DNA from 2 places in the Xanthomonas sp. NCPPB 901 genome. Region 1 is predicted to be linked to the other one. Evidence: predicted binding sites of a transcription regulator. Region 1 holds the regulator's gene; the other holds the start of a gene.

What was found. The regulator FliA, encoded in region 1, starts transcription of late flagellar genes. The targets are predictions, from matches to a motif close to TAAAGTTTNNCNNNCNNNGGCCGATAA.
Region 2: AC1PME_RS07390 (GGDEF domain-containing protein) is a predicted target of FliA. The motif match lies at 6,748-6,774, and genes of this name have one in related genera.

What each region holds. Positions count from the first base shown of each region.
Region 1 covers NZ_CM161511.1:2,608,314-2,617,157, reverse strand. The annotation lists gene AC1PME_RS10975 (chemotaxis protein CheW) at 1-391, opposite strand, end outside; gene AC1PME_RS10970 (ParA family protein) at 388-1,170, opposite strand; gene motD (flagellar motor protein MotD) at 1,170-2,117, opposite strand; gene AC1PME_RS10960 (flagellar motor protein) at 2,125-2,865, opposite strand; gene AC1PME_RS10955 (chemotaxis protein CheA) at 3,401-5,149, opposite strand; gene AC1PME_RS10950 (protein phosphatase CheZ) at 5,417-6,025, opposite strand; gene cheY (chemotaxis response regulator CheY) at 6,026-6,418, opposite strand; gene AC1PME_RS10940 (RNA polymerase sigma factor FliA) at 6,438-7,187, opposite strand; gene AC1PME_RS10935 (MinD/ParA family ATP-binding protein) at 7,184-8,068, opposite strand; gene flhF (flagellar biosynthesis GTPase FlhF) at 8,055-8,844, opposite strand, start outside.
Region 2 covers NZ_CM161511.1:1,802,688-1,811,531, forward strand. The annotation lists gene AC1PME_RS07355 (hypothetical protein) at 1-297, opposite strand, end outside; gene AC1PME_RS07360 (hypothetical protein) at 296-751, shown strand; gene AC1PME_RS07365 (arsenate reductase) at 935-1,291, shown strand; gene AC1PME_RS07370 (N-acetyltransferase family protein) at 1,288-1,746, shown strand; gene dapE (succinyl-diaminopimelate desuccinylase) at 1,936-3,066, shown strand; gene asnB (asparagine synthase B) at 3,319-5,010, shown strand; gene AC1PME_RS07385 (LysE family transporter) at 5,204-5,458, shown strand; gene AC1PME_RS07390 (GGDEF domain-containing protein) at 5,593-6,654, opposite strand; gene AC1PME_RS07395 (right-handed parallel beta-helix repeat-containing protein) at 6,942-7,988, opposite strand; gene AC1PME_RS07400 (penicillin acylase family protein) at 8,078-8,844, opposite strand, start outside.

The DNA.
Region 1 (8,844 bases):
CTGCGGCAGCGATCTGTTCGGGTGTTGGGCCGGCCGGTGCGGGCGCCAGCGCCTGCTGCGACATGATGCCGGCCAGCGCCGGATCGGCGTCGGCTTCGGCCAGGACTGCGGCAGCGATCTGTTCGGGCGTCGGGCCGGCCGGTGCGGGCGCCAGCGCCTGCTGCGACATGATGCCGGCCAGCGCGGGATCGGCGTCGGCCTCGGCCAGGACCGCGGCGGCGATCTGCTCCGGGGTCGGCGCGGCCGCGGCAGGCGCCGGGGTCTCGGCGTCCGCGTGCGCGTCGGCGACCGCGACCGCTGCGGGACTCGGCGGCGGCGCCTTCTGCTCCTCGGCGATCACGTCGTGGAGCAGGCCTTCCAGATAGTCGTCGAGGATGCCGGGGGTGCTCATGCGGCTTGCTCCATCGGTGTCGCATCGCTGGCCAGCAGCCATTCCAACGCGCGGCGGTAGGCGGCCAGGCCGCGGCCGGGGTAGTCGCCCGGCACGCCGGGCACGGTCAGCGCCTTGACGTTGCAGATCTTGGTGTCGACCGGGATCGCGTCTTCCCAGACCCGCTCGGCGTAGCTGTCCTGCATCTGCCGCAGGGTCTCGTTGCCGGCGCGGGTGCGCTTGTCGAACAGGGTCGGCAGGATCGAGGCGGGCAGCGGACGGCGCCGCGAGCGCTCGACCATGTCCACGGTACGGACCATGCTGGCCAGGCCGTGCAGCGCCAGCGGCTCGGCCTGGGTCGGGATGACCACGCGGTCGGCCGCGGCCAGCGCGTTGATCATCAGCAGGCCCAGGGTCGGCGGGCAGTCGAGCAGGATGTAGTCGTGCTGGCCGGCGTGGCGGGCCATCGCCTGCTGCAGCGCCAGGCCCAGGCCGGGCTGGTTGGCGCTGCGCCGTTCCAGCGTGGCCAGCGCGGTCTGCCCGCAGACGAAGCTCAGGCGCTCGACGGCGGTGTCGCGGGCCAGCGCGGCGAGTTCGCCCGGCGGGGTCGCGAACAGGTCCAGCACGCCCGGCGGCTGCGGTTCCTGCGGCACGTCGAAGGCCCGGGTCAGCGAGGCGTGCGGATCGAGATCGAGCATCAGCACGCGGTGTCCGAGCATGGCCAGCCCACGGCCCAGGGCCAGCGTGGTGGTGGTCTTGCCCACGCCACCTTTCTGGTTGGCGATCGCCCAGATGCGCATCAGTTGACTCCTTCAATGGCAGGTACTGCGCGGGGCGCGCCGGCGTTGCCGGCGGCCGCCGCGGCGGGGGGTGTGGTGGTGGCCGGCGCGGCGCCGGCGCTCAAACGGTCGGAGGCCGACGGCGTCGCATCGCCGCTGGCGCCGGAATCGGCCAGGATCACCAGCACCACGCGGCGGTTGGCGTTGCGGCCGGCCGGCGTGTCGTTGCTGGCGCGCGGGCGGAACTGGCCGTAGCCGATCATCGACAGCCGCGAGGGCTGCAGGCCCTGGTCGGCGAACAGGTGGACCACGCTGGCCGCGCGCGCCGCCGACAGCTCCCAGTTCGACGGGAACTGCTGGGTGGCGATCGGGGTGTTGTCGGTGTAGCCCTCCACGCGCACCCCGTTGGGCACGCCGGCCAGCACCTGCGCCAGTTCCGCCAGGGTGGCGCGCGCGCTCTGGTCCAGCGCGGCCGAGCCGGAGCCGAACAGGATGTCGCTGTTGATCTCCACTTCGATCCACAGCCCGGCGCGGCGCACGGTGATCAGCTTCTTCTGGATCAGCGGCGCCAGCGCGGCGCCGAGGCGGTCGGCGATGCTGTCGAGCTGGCGTTGCGCACGGCGCAACTGCTGCGCATCGCGCAGGTCGTCGCCGCGCTGCGCGGTGCCCGAGGGCAGGCGGTTGGGGTCGGGCAGGGTCAGCGCCGGGCTGGACTTGATCGGGGTCGGCCGTTCGCCGCCCTGGCCCTGCAATGCATGGTCGCCGACCTGCACCGGGCGCAGCGTCGTTGGGGTGCCGCCGAACGCGGCGCTCATCGCGTCGGCCATGACCCGGTATTTGGCTTCGTTGACCGTGGACAACGCGTACATCACCACGAAGAAGGCGAGCAGCAACGTCATCAGGTCGGCATAGGGGATGGCCCATGCCTCGTGGTTGGCGTGCTCGTCGTGGGCGTGCTTGCGGGCCATTCGGAACTCAATGCAAGAATCCGGCCAGTTTCGATTCGATGTTGCGCGGGTTCTCGCCCTGGGCAATGGCGATCAACCCTTCGATGACCATTTCGCGCTCGCCGCAGCCGCGCTTGATCACGCTCTTGAGCTTGGCGGCCATCGGCAGGAACAGCAGGTTGGCCGAGGCGATGCCGTAGATGGTGGCGGTGAAGGCGGCGGCGATGCCGTGGCCGAGCTTGCTCGGGTCGGCCAGGTTCTTCATCACCGCGATCAGGCCCAGCACCGCGCCGATGATGCCAAGGGTGGGCGCGTAGATGCCCATGCCCTCGAACACCTTGGCCGCGGCCAGGTCGCAATGTTCCTGGCCTTCCAGGTCGATCTCCAGCATGTGCCGGATGGCCTCCGGTTCCACGCCGTCCACCAGCATCTGCAGGCCCTTGCGCACGAACGGATCCTGCTGCTGCGGCACCTGGTTCTCCAGGCCGAGCAGGCCCTGGCGGCGGGCGATATTGCTCCATTCCACGATCTGCTTGAGCAGCGCCTGGCGATCGCTCGGCGGCGGCCACAGGATCCACTTGGCGATCTGGAACGCACGGCGGAACACCGCCGGCGGGGTATGCACCAGGATCGCGGCCACGGTGCCGACGATCACGATCACGAACGCAGCCGGCGACCACAGCGCCGACATGCCGGCGCCCTTGAGGATGCTGCCGCCGATCAGCGACAGAATCGCCAACAGCAGGCCAATGAGACTGAGCTTGTCCATGCAAGAGGTATCGGCAACGGGGCTTGGGACTTGATGGTAGGGGGCCGGGAGTGGGGATTCGGGATTCGCTGCAGCCGGGATTGGGGAATCGGGAGTGGGGATTCGCAAAGGCAAGCCGCACGGAAATCTGGGGTCGGCTGTTGTGGGAGCGGCTTCAGCCGCGACGCGCGGACCTCGGCGTGTCGCCGGCGCGCACTGCGACATGCGTCGGCGAGAGACAGGAGGCCAGGGGCATTCGCTTTCGCCAATGCAGATTCCCCACGCCCGGCTTTACCGCGTCGCGACTGAAGTCGCTCCCACAAGGAAGGGATAGCAGCGGGGAACCGCTGTTGCGCTTCCCGAATCCCCATTCCCGAATCCCAGCCTCACCGCGTCGCGGCCGAAGCCGCTCCCACAGGGAAAAACGAGGCGCACGGGGCCGCTTTTGCGATTCCCGAATCCCCATTCCCCATTCCCGGTTTCACCGCAGAAGACAAGAAGGCGCAAGGAACCCTGCTCTTACGATTCCCCAATCCCCATTCCCCACTCCCGGCTCTCAGGCCTTCAAGCCATCCACATCCAAAATCAACGCCAGACGGCCGTCGCCGATCAGGGTGGCGCCGGCGTAGCCGGGCAGGCCGCGCAGCGAGCGCGGCAGCGGCTTGATCACCACTTCCTCGCGGCCGCGGACCTGGTCCACGACCAGGCCCATGCGCGATTCGCCGGCCTGCAGCACCACCACGGTGAGCAGCGGCAGTTGCGGGGCGTCGATGTTGAGCCACTGGCGCAGGTCCACCAGCGGCAGGGTGTGCGACTGCCGGTCGAGCACGGCGCGGCCGTCGAACCAGCCCAGCGAGCGGCGCGGCGCATGCAGCACTTCCACCACGCGCGCCAGCGGCAGCGCATAGACGGTGTCGCCGGCCTGTACCAGCAGGGTCGGCAGGATCGCCAGGGTCAGCGGCACGCGGATCAGGAAGCGGCTGCCGCGGCCCAGCTCCGACTGGATCTGGATCTGCCCGCTGAGTTCGCGGATGCGCGACTGCACCACGTCCATGCCGACGCCGCGGCCGGAGATGTCGGTGACTTCGGACTTGGTCGAGAAGCCGGGCAGGAACACCAGGTGCAGGCATTCCTCGGTGCTCAGGCGGGCGGCGGCCTCGGGGTCGATCAGGCCCTTCTCGCGCGCCTTGGCGCGCAGCCGTTCCGGGTCGATGCCGGCGCCGTCGTCCTGCACTTCGATGCTGACGTAGTCGCCTTCCTGCTGCGCCGACAGGCGCACGTGGCCGCCGCGCGGCTTGCCGGTGGCCTCGCGCAGCGCCGGGGCCTCGATGCCGTGGTCGATCGCGTTGCGCACCAGGTGCACCAGCGGATCGGCCAGCGCTTCGACCAGGTTGCGGTCCAGTTCGGTGTCGGCGCCGACCAGTTCCAGTTCCACTTCCTTGTTGAGCGAGCGGGCGACGTCGCGCGCCACCTTGGGGAAGCGCGAGAACACCTTGCCGACCGGCTGCATGCGCGTGCGCATGACCGCCGACTGCAGGCGCGCGGTGGCGATGTCCAGGCTGCTGACCGCACGGTCGAGTTCCTCGTCGCGCAGGCGCACGCGCAGGGTCTTGAGGCGGTTGCGCGAGAGCACCAGTTCGCCGATCAGGTTGACGATCGCGTCCAGGCGCTTGGTGTCCACGCGCACGGTCTGCTCGGGCTCGGCGGCCTTGGCCGGGGCGGCCGCGGCCTTGGGCGCGGCGCTGGGCGCGCGTGGCGCAGGCTGCAGCGCCTGCGGCGTGGCCGCCGGCGGCGCATCGCCGTGCAACTGGTCCAGCAGCGCCTCGAATTCGTCGTCGCTGATCAGGTCCGCATCGCCCGCGGCGGCGGTGGCCGGGGCTGCTGCCGGCGCCGGCGCGGCGCTCTTGGCCGGGGCCGGCGCGGCGGTGCCGTGCGCGTCGAACTGCGCGATCAGTTCCGCCGGCGCGCGCGGCGGCTCCTGGCCGTTGCCGAACGCGTCGAGCATCGACTGCAGGTAGTCCAGCGACTGCTGGGCGGCGTCGAAGTGCTGCGCCTGCAGGGTGGCCTGGCCGGCACGGGCCATGCCCAGGGTTTCCTCCGCGGCGTGGCACAGCTCGACCATGGCGGTGATCGCCAGGAAGCCGGCGCCGCCCTTGAGCGTGTGGAAGCCGCGGAACACGGCGTTGAGCTGGCCGCTGTCCTCGGGCGCCTGCTCCAGCGACACCAACTGCTCGCCGAGCCGGTCCAGGATCTCCTGGGCCTCGATGATGAAGTCGGCAGCGATGTCGTCGGGTACGGCGCTCATGGCTAGAGCCTGCCCGCGCGGTTGCAATCGGCCACGTTGGCGTGTCCGGTTGCCAGGTGGCTGCGCGCGGCGCCGCGACAGGCCGACCGCCTGTTCAAGCCGTGCGCGGCCGCCTGGGGAGCGGACACGGCAACCCGAAGGGCCGCGCTTGGGTGCGTGCGATCCTGCGTCATCATGCGGTCGTCTGTTGACATAAATTCCCTCGTTCTTTCTCGCCGTGCGCGCACCCGAGTGCGGCGTGGCCTAGTCCAATCGCCCGGGCACGCTCTAGAGTCCCAGTCCGGACAGCAGGTCGTCGGCGTCGTGCTGCGACACGCCGTGGCGATCCAGGCCGGGCAGGACCGGGCCGGCCAGGGTGCCGTCGGCCTTGCGTTCTTCCTTCGGCGGCAGACCCAGCGCGCCGAAGCCCTCGTGCACGCGGCGCACGATGCCGGCGACGCGGCGGATGATCTGCCCGGTCAGGTCCTGGAAGCTCTGCGCCAGGGCCATTTCGGTGAGGTTGTGGCGGATCTTGTCGAGGATCTCGCCCTGGTCGCCGCTGAGGCCGCCGGCGGCCAGCTGGTCGGCCAGCGCACGGCATTCCTCGGCCAGGTCCAGGGTGCGGTGGCTGGCCTGTTCGGTCATCTCCACCACGTGGTCCAGGCGCGAGCAGGCATCGTCCAGTTCGCCGGCCTCGCTGGGCACCACCGGCAGTTCGCCGAGCGCCTGCCCCAGATCGCGCGCAAGCCGGCTCAGGCCCTGCATCATCGGCCGTGTGCGCCAGGCGGCGAGGGTGTCGATCTCCCTGCGCCAGCCGGCCTCGTCGCCGTTTTCCAGCGCGTCGAGCGCGCCTTGCAGGCGTTCGATCAGGGCGGTGCGTTCGGCGGTAGCTTCCATTTAGGCGGTCGCTCCCAGGCGTTCGAAGATCTTGCCCAGCTTCTCCTGCAGCGTCTGCGCGGTGAACGGCTTGATGATGTAGCCGTTCACGCCGCACTGGGCGGCCTCGATGATCTGCTCGCGCTTGGCCTCGGCGGTGACCATCAGCACCGGCAGGTGCTTGAGCTTGTCGTCGGCGCGGATGTTGCGCAGCAGGTCGATGCCGGTCATGCCCGGCATGTTCCAGTCGGTGACCACGAACTCGAACGGCGCCGAGCGCAGCGCGACCAGGGCGCTGTTGCCGTCTTCGGCCTCGGCGGTGTTGGTGAAGCCCAGATCGCCGAGCAGATTCTTGACGATGCGTCGCATCGTCGAGAAATCGTCCACGATCAAAATCCGCATGTTCTTGTTCACCACTGACTCCTAAGGGTTCCTATTCTTCGTCTTCCAGACCGGCATCGGCGACCTCGAACGCCTTCAGGCGTCCGCGCAACCGTACCGTGGCCTGGCCATGGATCTGACACACGCGCGACTCGCTGACCCCGAGCACCGCGCCGATTTCCTTGAGGTTCAATTCCTGCTCGTAGTACAGCGACAGCACCAACTGCTCGCGTTCGGGCAACTGCGCGATGGCCTTGCCCAGCTCGCGGCCGAATTCGCTGCGCTCGAGCATCTGCTGCGGATTGGGTCCGCCCTTGGCGATGGTATCCAGTTCGCCATGGTCCTCGATGCGCGACTCCAGGCTCAGCACCTGGCCGCGGGCGGCATCTTCCATCAAACGCAGGTATTCGGGAAGCGGCATGTCCATCGCCGCGGCCACTTCGTTGGCGGCGGCGGCGCGGCCGGTGCTCTGTTCGATCTTGCGGATCGCCGAGGCGGCGTCGCGGGCGCGGCGGTGCACCGAGCGCGGCACCCAGTCGCCGCGGCGGATCTCGTCGATCATGGCGCCGCGGATGCGGATCGAGGCGTAGGTCTCGAACGAGGCGCCCTGTTCGGCGTCGTAGCTGCGCGAGGCCTCGATCAGGCCGATCATGCCGGCCTGGATCAGGTCGTCGATCTCGACGCTGGCCGGCAGCCGCGCCGCCAGGTGGTGGGCGATGCGCCGGACCAGGTCCGAGTGCTGGGCGATGTAGTCGTTGGCGCTGTTGCGCTGGACGGCGCGGTAGTGGGCGGCGGCGTTCATGCGGCCACCCCGCGCTGGATGATGCGTTCGACGAAGAACTCGACGTTGCCGCGCGGGGCGGTCGGCGCCTGCCAGCGCGCGGTGCGCCGGGCGATCTCGGCGATCGCCTGCGCCGACGGGCTGGACGGGTAGGCCTTGACCACCGGCTGCTGGCGCTGCACCGACAGGCGCAGCCAGTCGTCCTGCGGCACGCAGCCCAGGTAGTTCAGCGACACGTCGCCGAGGAACTTCTCGCAGACCCGGCTGAGCTTGTCGTACAGCAGGCGGCCTTCGTTGAGGTCGCGGACCATGTTGGCGACGATCTGCACCCGGTCCACGCCGCGCTCGCGCGAGAGGACCTTGATCAGGGCGTAGGCGTCGGTGATCGAGGCCGGCTCGTCGCAGACCACCACCACCGCGTCCTGCGCGGCCTGGCAGAAGGTCAGCACGCTGTCGGTGATGCCGGCGGCGGTGTCGACGATCATCACGTCCAGCTCGCGCTGCAGCTCGGAGAACACGTTGACCAGGCCCACGTGCTGGGCCGGCGGCAGCTCGGCCATGTAGCGGCGGCCGGAGGCGGCGGGCACCACCATCAGCCCGTTGGGCAGGTCGATCAGCACCTCTTCCAGGGTGCAGCGCCCGGCGACCAGGTCGGCCACGGTGAACTTGGGGGTCAGCCCCAGCAGCACGTCGACGTTGGCCAGGCCGAGGTCGGCGTCCAGCAGCAGGGTGCGCTTGCCCATGTCGGCCAGCGCCATGGACAGGTTGACCGAGATGTTGGTCTTGCCCACGCCGCCCTTGCCGCCGGTCACGGCGATGGTCCGCACCGGACCCAGCGGTTCGTTGCGCGTCGCCGACAGGGGAAAGGCATTGGTCAGATTGACGTAGTCACGCGACGGCATGGGTCTGCTCCGGAGTACAGGGCTTATCGGCAGCGCGCCGCAAATCTTCAAGGCGCAATACCAGGCTGGCGGCGTTGGCGCGGTGCAGGTCGTCCGGCACACGCTGTCCATCGGTCACCCAGGTGATGGGGAGGCGGTGGTCCACGACCACCGACAAGGCACTGCCGAACCGCCCGGTCTCGTCCAGCTTGGTCAGGATGACCCCCTGCGGGTCGGCGCCAGCGAACCGGCGCACCACCTCGTCCAGGTCGGAGAAATGGGCGTTGGCGGGGAGGACCAGCAAGGACCGGACCACCCGCGAGGCGCGCAGCCAGTGCAGCTGCGCGGCCAGGGCGCGGTCGCGCTGGCCCATGCCGGCGGTGTCGATCAGGACCAGCTTGTAGTCGGCCAGGCGCTCCAGCAGCAGCTGCAGCGCGGCGTCGCTGTCGGCCTCGTGCACGGCGATGCCGAGCTGGCGGCCGTAGCTGTGCAACTGTTCGCGGCCGCCGACGCGGATGGTGTCGGTGGTGACCAGGGCCACGTCGCGGGCGGCATGGCGCTCCAGGAAGCGCGAGGCCAGCTTGGCGATGGTAGTGGTCTTGCCGGCGCCGGTCGGGCCGATCAGGGCGATCACGCCGCCTTCCTCGAGCGGGTCCAGCGCGGCGATCGGCAGGCGCTTGGACAGCAGGCCCAGCATCAGTCCGCGGCCGCGGTGCAGCTCCAGGTCGGCGGGGATCTGCATGACCACGTCGCGGATGATGCCGCTGTCGAAGCCGTAGTCGTCCATCAGCTCCAGC
Region 2 (8,844 bases), 810 kb from region 1:
GACGGCAGCGTTGGCGCTGTCCGGATGCGGCCGTGAGGGCGCGCCGGCGCCGGCGGCGCTCAAGGATGCCGACACGCACGCGGCGGCGGCCGCTGCGCCGGCCTCCGCGTCGACGGTGCCAGCGGCGTCCGCACCACCGCAGGCAGCGACCGCGACGGCGGATGCGAGCGCGGCAAGCGAGCCGCTGTCCTGCGCCGCAGAGATCGGCGCCGACGCCGCGGCGGCGCGCGTGGCCACCTGCCGCGCGGTGTCGCCGGCCACCCATCCGCCCTGCAATGCCGCCAACAGCTGCGCCATGATCGACAACGAGATCGCCCGCAGCTGCGCGCTGCTCGGCCGCGACGCGGCGGCCGCCGCCGGTTGCGGCCCGGCCGCCGACAGCCCGCAGGCGGCGGCCGCGGTGGTGCGGCGCTACTACGCGGCGATCAATGCGCGCGACTACGCCACGGCCTGGCAGCAGTGGGGCGAGGACGGGCGCCCGGGGCAGTCCTACGCTGCGTTCGAGGCCGGCTTCGCCCGGACCCGCGCGGTGCAGGTGACGATCGGCGCGCTGGGCGCCGGCGAAGGTGCCGCCGGCTCGGTGTACCAGCCCGTGCCGGTCACCGTGGAGGCGACGCTGGCCGACGGCACGCGGCAACGCTTCCGCGGCGACTACGTCCTGCGCCGCGTCAACGGTGTGGACGGCGCCGCGGCCGCGCAGTTGCGCTGGCGGATCGACTCGGCGCAGCTCAAGGAAATGCCGGCGCAATGAGGAGCGGTCCGGCCGATCGCGGTGTCCTGCTGCGCAGGGGACCCGACGGCGCGCGCCGGGTAAGATCACGCGCGCCACGCTGCCACGCGGCGTGCCGACCCTCACCCCAACCCCTCTCCCCCACGGGGACTCCCTACGGTCGCCGGTGGAAGAGGGGCTTCCTCGCTTGAAGGGATGGTTTCGATGACGACGTTGTACGGATTGAAGAACTGCGACACCTGCAAGAAAGCGACAAAGTGGCTGGACCGCTTCGGCGTGGCCTATACCTTCGTCGATTACCGCGAGCACAAGCCGACGCCGGACACCCTGCTGGACTGGGCCGGCCAGGCCGGCGGCTTCGATGCGCTGGTCAACAAGTCCTCGACCACCTGGCGGCAACTGCCCGACAACAAGAAGACCCCCGGCTCCGATGCCGAGTGGAAGCTGCTGCTGCGCGAGTATCCGCAGCTGATCCGGCGGCCGGTGGTGGTGACCGACGACGGCCGGCTCAGCCAGGGCTTTTCCGACAACGGCTTCAAGCAGCGCTTCGGGGTGGCGTGACCATCCGCCCGTACCGGGCCGAGGACTGGGCGCGCCTGTGCGCCATCCACGACGCCGCGCGCCTGGAGGAACTGCAGGCGGCGGGGCTGGCCGATGCGTTCCTGCCGCTGCCGATCGCGGCCGCGCGCGAAGGCCTGTTCGATTACCGCGTGCAGGTCGCCGAATGGCAGGGACAGGTGCTCGGCTTCGTCGCCGACGATGGCGAGGAACTGGCCTGGCTGTACGTGGATCCGTCCGCACGCCGGCGCGGCGTCGGCCAGGCGCTGGTGGCCGCGGTGCAGGAGGCCAGCCCGGCGGGCCTGACGCTGGAATTGCTGGAGGGCAATGCCGCGGCGCTGGCGTTCTACCGCGCCTGTGGCTTCGTCGAAACCGGCATGCAGCATGGGCGCATGCCAGGCAACGAGGCGTTCGCGGTGCGCGTGCAGTGCATGCGCTGGCCGGCGCGCGCGGGCTGAGCGCGGTCCGCGGCCCGCCTGCGTCCGGCCAGGCGGGCAGGCAGGGTGCTCGGCATCGCTATCCCGCCCTCGTACACTGCGGTTCCCGCTGCGCCGTCAGCGTGCACGTGGCCACCGCTCGCGCGGTCTGCAGGCCACGGCGCAGCGTCCGCAGCATTGCGTCTTCCGCCTTCCAAACGGTGTCCCTGCATGTCCGATGTCCTTGAACTCGCCTGCGACCTGATCGCCCGCCCGTCGGTCACCCCCGACGATGCCGGTTGCCAGGAGCTGATCGCGCAGCGGCTGGCGCGCGCCGGTTTCGCCATCGAGCGGCTGCGCTGCGGCCAGGTCGACAATCTCTGGGCCACCCACCGCGGCGGCGACGGCCCGGTGCTGGCCCTGCTCGGCCATACCGACGTGGTGCCGCCGGGGCCGCGCGAAGCCTGGGCCAGCGATCCGTTCGCGCCGCAGGTTCGCGACGGCGTGCTGTACGGGCGTGGCGCGGCCGACATGAAGGGCAGCGTGGCCGCCTTCGTGGTCGCCGCCGAGCGGTTCGTGGCGGCGCATCCGCAGCACCCTGGCACGCTGGCGGTGTTGCTGACCAGCGACGAGGAGGGCGATGCGATCGATGGCGTGCGCCACGTGGCGCGCATGTTCGCCGAGCGCGGCGAGCGCATCGACTGGTGCCTCACCGGCGAACCCTCGTCCACCGAACGGCTCGGCGACCTGCTGCGGGTCGGCCGTCGCGGCAGCCTTTCCGGCGCGCTGCGCGTGCGCGGCGTGCAGGGCCATGTGGCCTATCCGCACAAGGCGCGCAACCCGATCCACCTGGCCGCGCCGGCGCTGGCCGAGCTGGTCGCGCGGCACTGGGACGACGGTTACGAAAGCTTCCCGCCGACCAGCCTGCAGATCTCCAACGTGCACGCCGGCACCGGCGCCAACAACGTGATCCCCGGCGAACTGCAGGTCGCCTTCAACCTGCGCTACACCCCGCACTGGGATGCGCCGCGGCTGGAGGCGGAGATCGCCGCGCTGTTCGATCGCCATGGCCTGGACTACGAGCTGCGCTGGCACCGCAGCGGCGAGCCGTTCTACACCCCGGAAGGCACGCTGCGGCGGGTGGCGCGCGAGGTGCTGGGCGAGGTCGCCGGTGCGCCGCCGGAGGAGAGCACCGGCGGCGGCACCTCCGATGCGCGTTTCATCGCCCCGCTGGGCGCGCAGTGCATCGAGGTCGGCCCGGTCAACGCCAGCATCCACCAGGTCGACGAACATGTGCGCGTGGCCGACCTGGAGGCGCTGCCGGACCTGTACCTGCGCCTGATCGAACGGTTGCTGCGGTAACAGTTGCGCCGGCCCGCGCGCCGGGTTACGTTCGCTCCATGCACTCGCTGTCCGCCCTCCGCTCGACCACCGCCAACGGCCGCAATCATGCGCTGGCGAATAATCGTGCGCGGCCGATGCGGGTCTGCGACTAGGCGCTACCAGAACCACCACGCCCAGCCACCAGAAAACCCGCATCGGCCGATGCGGGTTTTTTTGTGGCTGCGTGCGTGCCCCCTTCGCCATCACCACCCCACGATCAGGAGCTTTCCCATGTGTTCGATCTTCGGCATCTTCGGCCTGCAACCGGGCGACGACCTGCAGGCCCTGCGACGGCAGGCGCTGGACTGCTCGCAGCGGCAGCGCCACCGCGGCCCGGACTGGAGCGGCGTGTATGTCGACGACGGCGCGATCCTGGTGCACGAGCGCCTGGCCATCGTCGATCCGGCCGGCGGTTCGCAGCCGCTGCTGTCGGACGATGGGCAACTGGCGCTGGCGGTCAACGGCGAGATCTACAACCACCGCGAACTGAAGAAGCAACTCGCCCAGCCCTACGCCTTCCAGACCGGCTCGGACTGCGAGGTGATCAACGCGCTGTACCGCGAAACCACGCCGGACGCGCTGCTGAACCGGCTCAACGGCATCTTCGCCTTCGCGCTGTGGGACAAGGCCGCCGGCCGCGTGCTGATCGCGCGCGATCCGATGGGCGTGTGCCCGCTGTACTGGGGGCATGACACGCAGGGCCGGCTGCGCGTGGCCTCGGAGATGAAATCGCTGGCCGACAGCTGCGCCGACGTCGCCCAGTTCCCGCCCGGCCATTACTACGACAGCGCCAGCGGCGAGCTCGTGCAGTACTACCGCAAGCCATGGCGCGACTACGCGGCGGTGCAGGGCGTGGAGGTGAGCAAGCAGGAACTGCGCGAGGCCTTCGAGCGCGCCGTGCATCGCCAACTGATGACCGACGTGCCGTACGGCGTGCTGCTCTCCGGCGGGCTGGATTCGTCGCTGGTGGCGGCGGTGGCGGCGCGCTTCGCGCGCAAGCGCATCGAGGAGAACGACGAGGCCGAGGCCTGGTGGCCGCGCCTGCACTCGTTCGCGATCGGCCTGAAGGGCTCGCCGGACCTGGCCGCCGCGGCGATCGCGGCCGAGGCGCTGGGCACCGTGCACCACGGTTTCGAATACACCTTCGAGGAAGGCCTGGACGCGCTGCCGGAGGTGATCCGGCACATCGAGACCTACGACGTCACCACCATCCGCGCCTCCACGCCGATGTTCCTGCTGGCGCGGCGGATCAAGGCGATGGGGGTGAAGATGGTGCTCTCCGGCGAAGGCAGCGACGAGATCTTCGGCGGCTACCTGTACTTCCACAAGGCGCCGAACGCGCGCGAATTCCACGAGGAGCTGATCCGCAAGCTCGACGCCCTCTACAACTACGATTGCCTGCGCGCCAACAAGTCGATGATGGCCTGGGGCGTGGAGCCGCGCGTGCCGTTCCTGGACGTGGAGTTCCTGGACGTGGCCATGCGTATGGACGCCCAGTACAAGATGGCCGGCACCCGCGCCGACGGCAGCAAGCGCATCGAGAAGGCGGTGCTGCGCGAAGCCTTCGAGGGCTACCTGCCCGAGTCGATCCTGTGGCGGCAGAAGGAGCAGTTCAGCGATGGCGTCGGCTACGGCTGGATCGACGGACTGAAGGCGCATGCCGAAGCGCAGGTCAGCGACCGCGAACTGGCCGCGGCCGACAAGCGTTTCCCGGTGAACCCGCCGCAGACCAAGGAAGCCTATTACTACCGCAGCCTGTTCGAGCGCGCGTTCCCGACCCCGGCCGCGGCCGAGACCGTGCCCGGCGGCAAGTCGATCGCCTGCTCCTCGCCGGCGGCGATCGCCTGGGACGCCAGCTTCGCGGCGATGGCCGATCCCTCCGGCCGCGCGGTGGCCGGGGTGCACGCGCAAGCGTTGGCATGACCGGCGCCAGCCTGCTGGCGATCGCCGGGATGCTGACGCTGGGGGCGATCAGTCCCGGCGCGAGCTTCTAGCCGGTGGCGCGGCTGGCCGCCGGAGGTTCGCGCGCGGCCGGATTCGCCGCGGCGCGTGGGGTGCGCACTGTTCGCGTTGGCGGCGTTGTTCGGCCTGCAGGGTACCGGCGCTGCATCGCGCGTTGTCGGTCGCCGGTGCCGCCTCTCTGCTGTGGCTGGCGTGGCGGGTGTGGCGGACGCCGACGCCGGCCGTCGAGCTGGCACAGGAGGTGCCGGCCCTGCGCTCGGCATTGGTCATGGGCCTGTCGACCCAGCTCGGCAACCCGCAGACCGCGTTGGTGTTCGCTGGCCTGTTCGCCGCGCTGCTGCCGGCGCAGCGTGGGCCGGCCGATGATGCGGCGCTGCCGCTGCTGGCCTTCGCCGTCGACGCGGCCTGATTCGCGCTGGTGGCCGGGGTGCTGTCCACCCGGCGCGCGGCGCTGGTGGATGCGCGCGCGGCGGTCGCTGCACCGGTTCAGTGCGGTGCTGATGAGCGGGCCGGGTCTGCGTCTGCTGTAGCGGCCCGCACGGCTCATCCTGCGCTCGTCGACGGGATCGCGGCATCGCCGGCGGCGGGTGCCGGTGCGGGCGCCGTGTCGAGCCGGATCGCGCTCTTGCCGCTGCCCTTGGCCGCGTACAGCGCGCGGTCGGCGCGCGCGAGCAGGTCGGACACCTCGCCACCTGGCGGCAGCGACGCCAGGCCGGCACTGAATGCGAAGCGCACGCCGACCACCTCCAAACCGCGGACCCGCTGCAGCAGCCGCTGCAGCAGTTCGTTGGCCTTGGCCTGCGACAGGCCTTCGAACAGCAGGCCGAATTCCTCGCCGCCGAGGCGGCCGACACGGCAGCGCGGATCCAGCCGCAGCAGTTCCGTCGCCAGCGCCTGCAGCACCGCATCGCCGACATGATGGCCATGCCGGTCGTTGATCTGCTTGAAGTCGTCGATGTCCAGCATGGCGAACTGCAGCAGTTGCGGCGTGCTCGCCGCGGTCTGCAGGTCGGCCATCAGCGCGCGCCGGTTGGGAATGCCGGTCAGCGCATCGGTCTCGGCAAGACGCCGGTAACCTTCCTTGAGCGCATGCGTGGTGCGCATGGCGGTGACGAAGGTACGGTTGAGGGTAAAGCCGATCATGGTCACCGCCGCCACCAGGATGACCAGCAGTGGCAGGTCGGCGGACGAGGTCACCAGTGCGTCCTGCCAGCCGAGCAGGATCGTCCAGGTGGCGGCCATTGCCAGCAGATAGTCGCGGGAGTAGCTGAACACGATGCTCTGTCCAAGGCACAGGGTCACCGCGACCGGCAGCGTCCAGTCCAGACTGGCGGCGCCCATGTCGTGCAACTCGAGCCGCAGCGCCGCGCAGGTTGCGAGCATGAACAGGAAGCCGAACAGCCGCCACTGCCAGAAGCGCTTGGTCAGGCTCATGACCGCGCTGGTGCCGAGCAGGGCGGCGAAGACAAGCGCGTAGCGCAGGTCCAATGGCGCTTGCAGCCACGGGTTGCACAGCAACGATAATGGCCACGCCAGCATCACCAGGCCTTGCAGCGCCAGGATCGGCCGGCGAAGCACGCGGCGGATGTGGTTTTGGTAGGTCATCTGCGTTCCCTTGGAGCGCTGCGGCGTCTGCGTGGCACGGCCGGTGCGGTGGCCCAGCGCGATATCCGTCGGTCGCTGGGGCGTCGTCACCGATTAGCGGCCGCTGCAGGCGGAGCTTTAGCGCGTCCGACAGGGGGACGGGTGGTCGGCGGCGCCGCGCGCAGGACCCGGATGCATCGCTACGCCCCGGGGCGGAAGCGTGCCGCGGGGCCGTGCAGGGTTGGCCTGGCGTCCATCGCCGCGCGTCCGGGACGGCGCGGCGGCCGGACGCGCGCAGTGCCGTGCGCTTACTCGAAGCGCACGCAGTGGCCGTAGCGTTCGGGCTGGATGTCGATGCCCGAGGCATCGGCCTGGTTGTTCTTGCGCCACAGGTTGGGGCGGAAGTCCTTGCCGGTGCAGTTGGCCGCGCTGTCCACGCCGATGGTGTAGGTGTAGGGATTGCCGCGGAAGGTGTTGTTCTCGAAGGTGTTGTCCTGGCTCATGCTGTTGTCCCAGCACAGGATCTGCGGCGTGCGCTGGCGGATCGAGCAGGTCAGGTAGATCCCGGCGCCCTTGTTGTCGATGAACTGGTTGCCGGCGAACAGGTTGCGCCGCGCGTCGGCCAGGTACACGCCCTGGCTGCCGTTGCGCTCCAGGCGGTTGTCGCGGATCTCGCTGTCTTCCAGGTGCTCGGTGGTGATGCCGGCGGCGACGTTGTCGTGGATCACGTTGTCGATCAGCTTGACCTTGGCGGTGCGGTTGAACGACACCCCGTCCCAGATCGCGCCGGAAACGTCGTTGTGCGCGATCAGCAGGTCGCGGCTGTCGAATTCGCTGAGCAGGCAGGCGCTGCGGCACTTGCTCACCCGCAGGTGGGTCAGCTGGATGTTCTGGCCGTTGCGCACCACCACCAGGCTGTTGCTCAGGTACGGACGCTCGGGCATGAACTCCTTGTCGATGGTGCCGCCGATGATCTGCAACTGCTCCACGCGCACGTCGCGGATCGGCCGTATCGGGCGCTCGTTCTGGTAGTCGCCGATGACGATGGTGGGTTGCTGCACGTGGTCGCGCATGCGCAGCACCGTGCTGTCGCCCTGGCCGCGCAGGCGCAGGCCGTCGCGCTGGATCGACAGCAGCTTGCCGACCTGGAATTCGCCGGCGCTCAGGCACACGGTGGCGGGCTTGCCGTCGTTGGGGACACGGTCGATCGCGGCCTGCAGATCGTCGCCGGGTTCGGCGCGTACGCTGCAGTCGGAAGCGGCAGCGGGTGCGTTGGCGGCCGGCGTGGCACAGGCGGAGAACGACACGGCCGCGGCGAGCGGCAGCAACAGGGTGAGCAGGGGAGGGCGCTTCATCGGTAGGCGGACTCGGCTGTGGGGGAGGGGGGAGGCGGAGCCGGCCGGCGCAGCATGGAGACAGGCGCCGGCACGGGACCGGGACCAGGTCATTGTGGTGCGGGCGGCCTTAATGTCAGCGTGTACCGGGTCGGGCCGGGCAGGAACTTTGTGGCGCGCCCCTGCACCCAGTCGGCGTGGCCGGCGCCCCAGAACGGCGACAGCGGGTGGCCGCTCTGGCCGCCGGGCATGTGCACGATGCCGTCGGCCTCGTGGCCCGGCGCCACCACCATGCGTTCGGAGGCGCCGAAGGCCGGGCGCTGCACCCGCGGCATGTCGTCGTCGCCGGGCAGCGGCGTGGCCGGCATGCACAGCCAGCCGCGCAGCGGCTCCGGCAGGCCCTGCGCCAGCGGATGGCAGATCGCCGCGCGGTTTTCCAGGCCCCAGCGGCGTGTGTCCAGCGGGCCATCGGCCTGCAGTCGTGTGCGCACCTCGGCGGCGGCGTCTTCCAGCAGCGCCTGCCAGCTGCCGTAGCGGCGCGGCAACAGGTGCAGCGGCTGTTGCTGCAGCAGCGGCCAGGCCACGCCTTCCAGTTGCGGCAGCGGCGGTAGCGCGGTGTCGCTGCTGGATTCGGCACGGGCCGGTGCGATCAGCCCGTCGCGGATCCGGGTCAGCACCGCCAGGCGCCATGCCCGCACCAGGGTATAGCTCACCGAGTCGGTGCTGGCGCGGCCTTCCCAATGCGCGGCTGCCTGCGCCACCGCGTGCAGCGCTGGCGTGGCCGCGCCGGCGTCGCGTTGCTGCAGCAGCGCCCACCAGCGCTGCAGGAACAGCGCGCGGTCGTCCAACTGGATCGCCAGCAGCTGCTGTTCGTTCA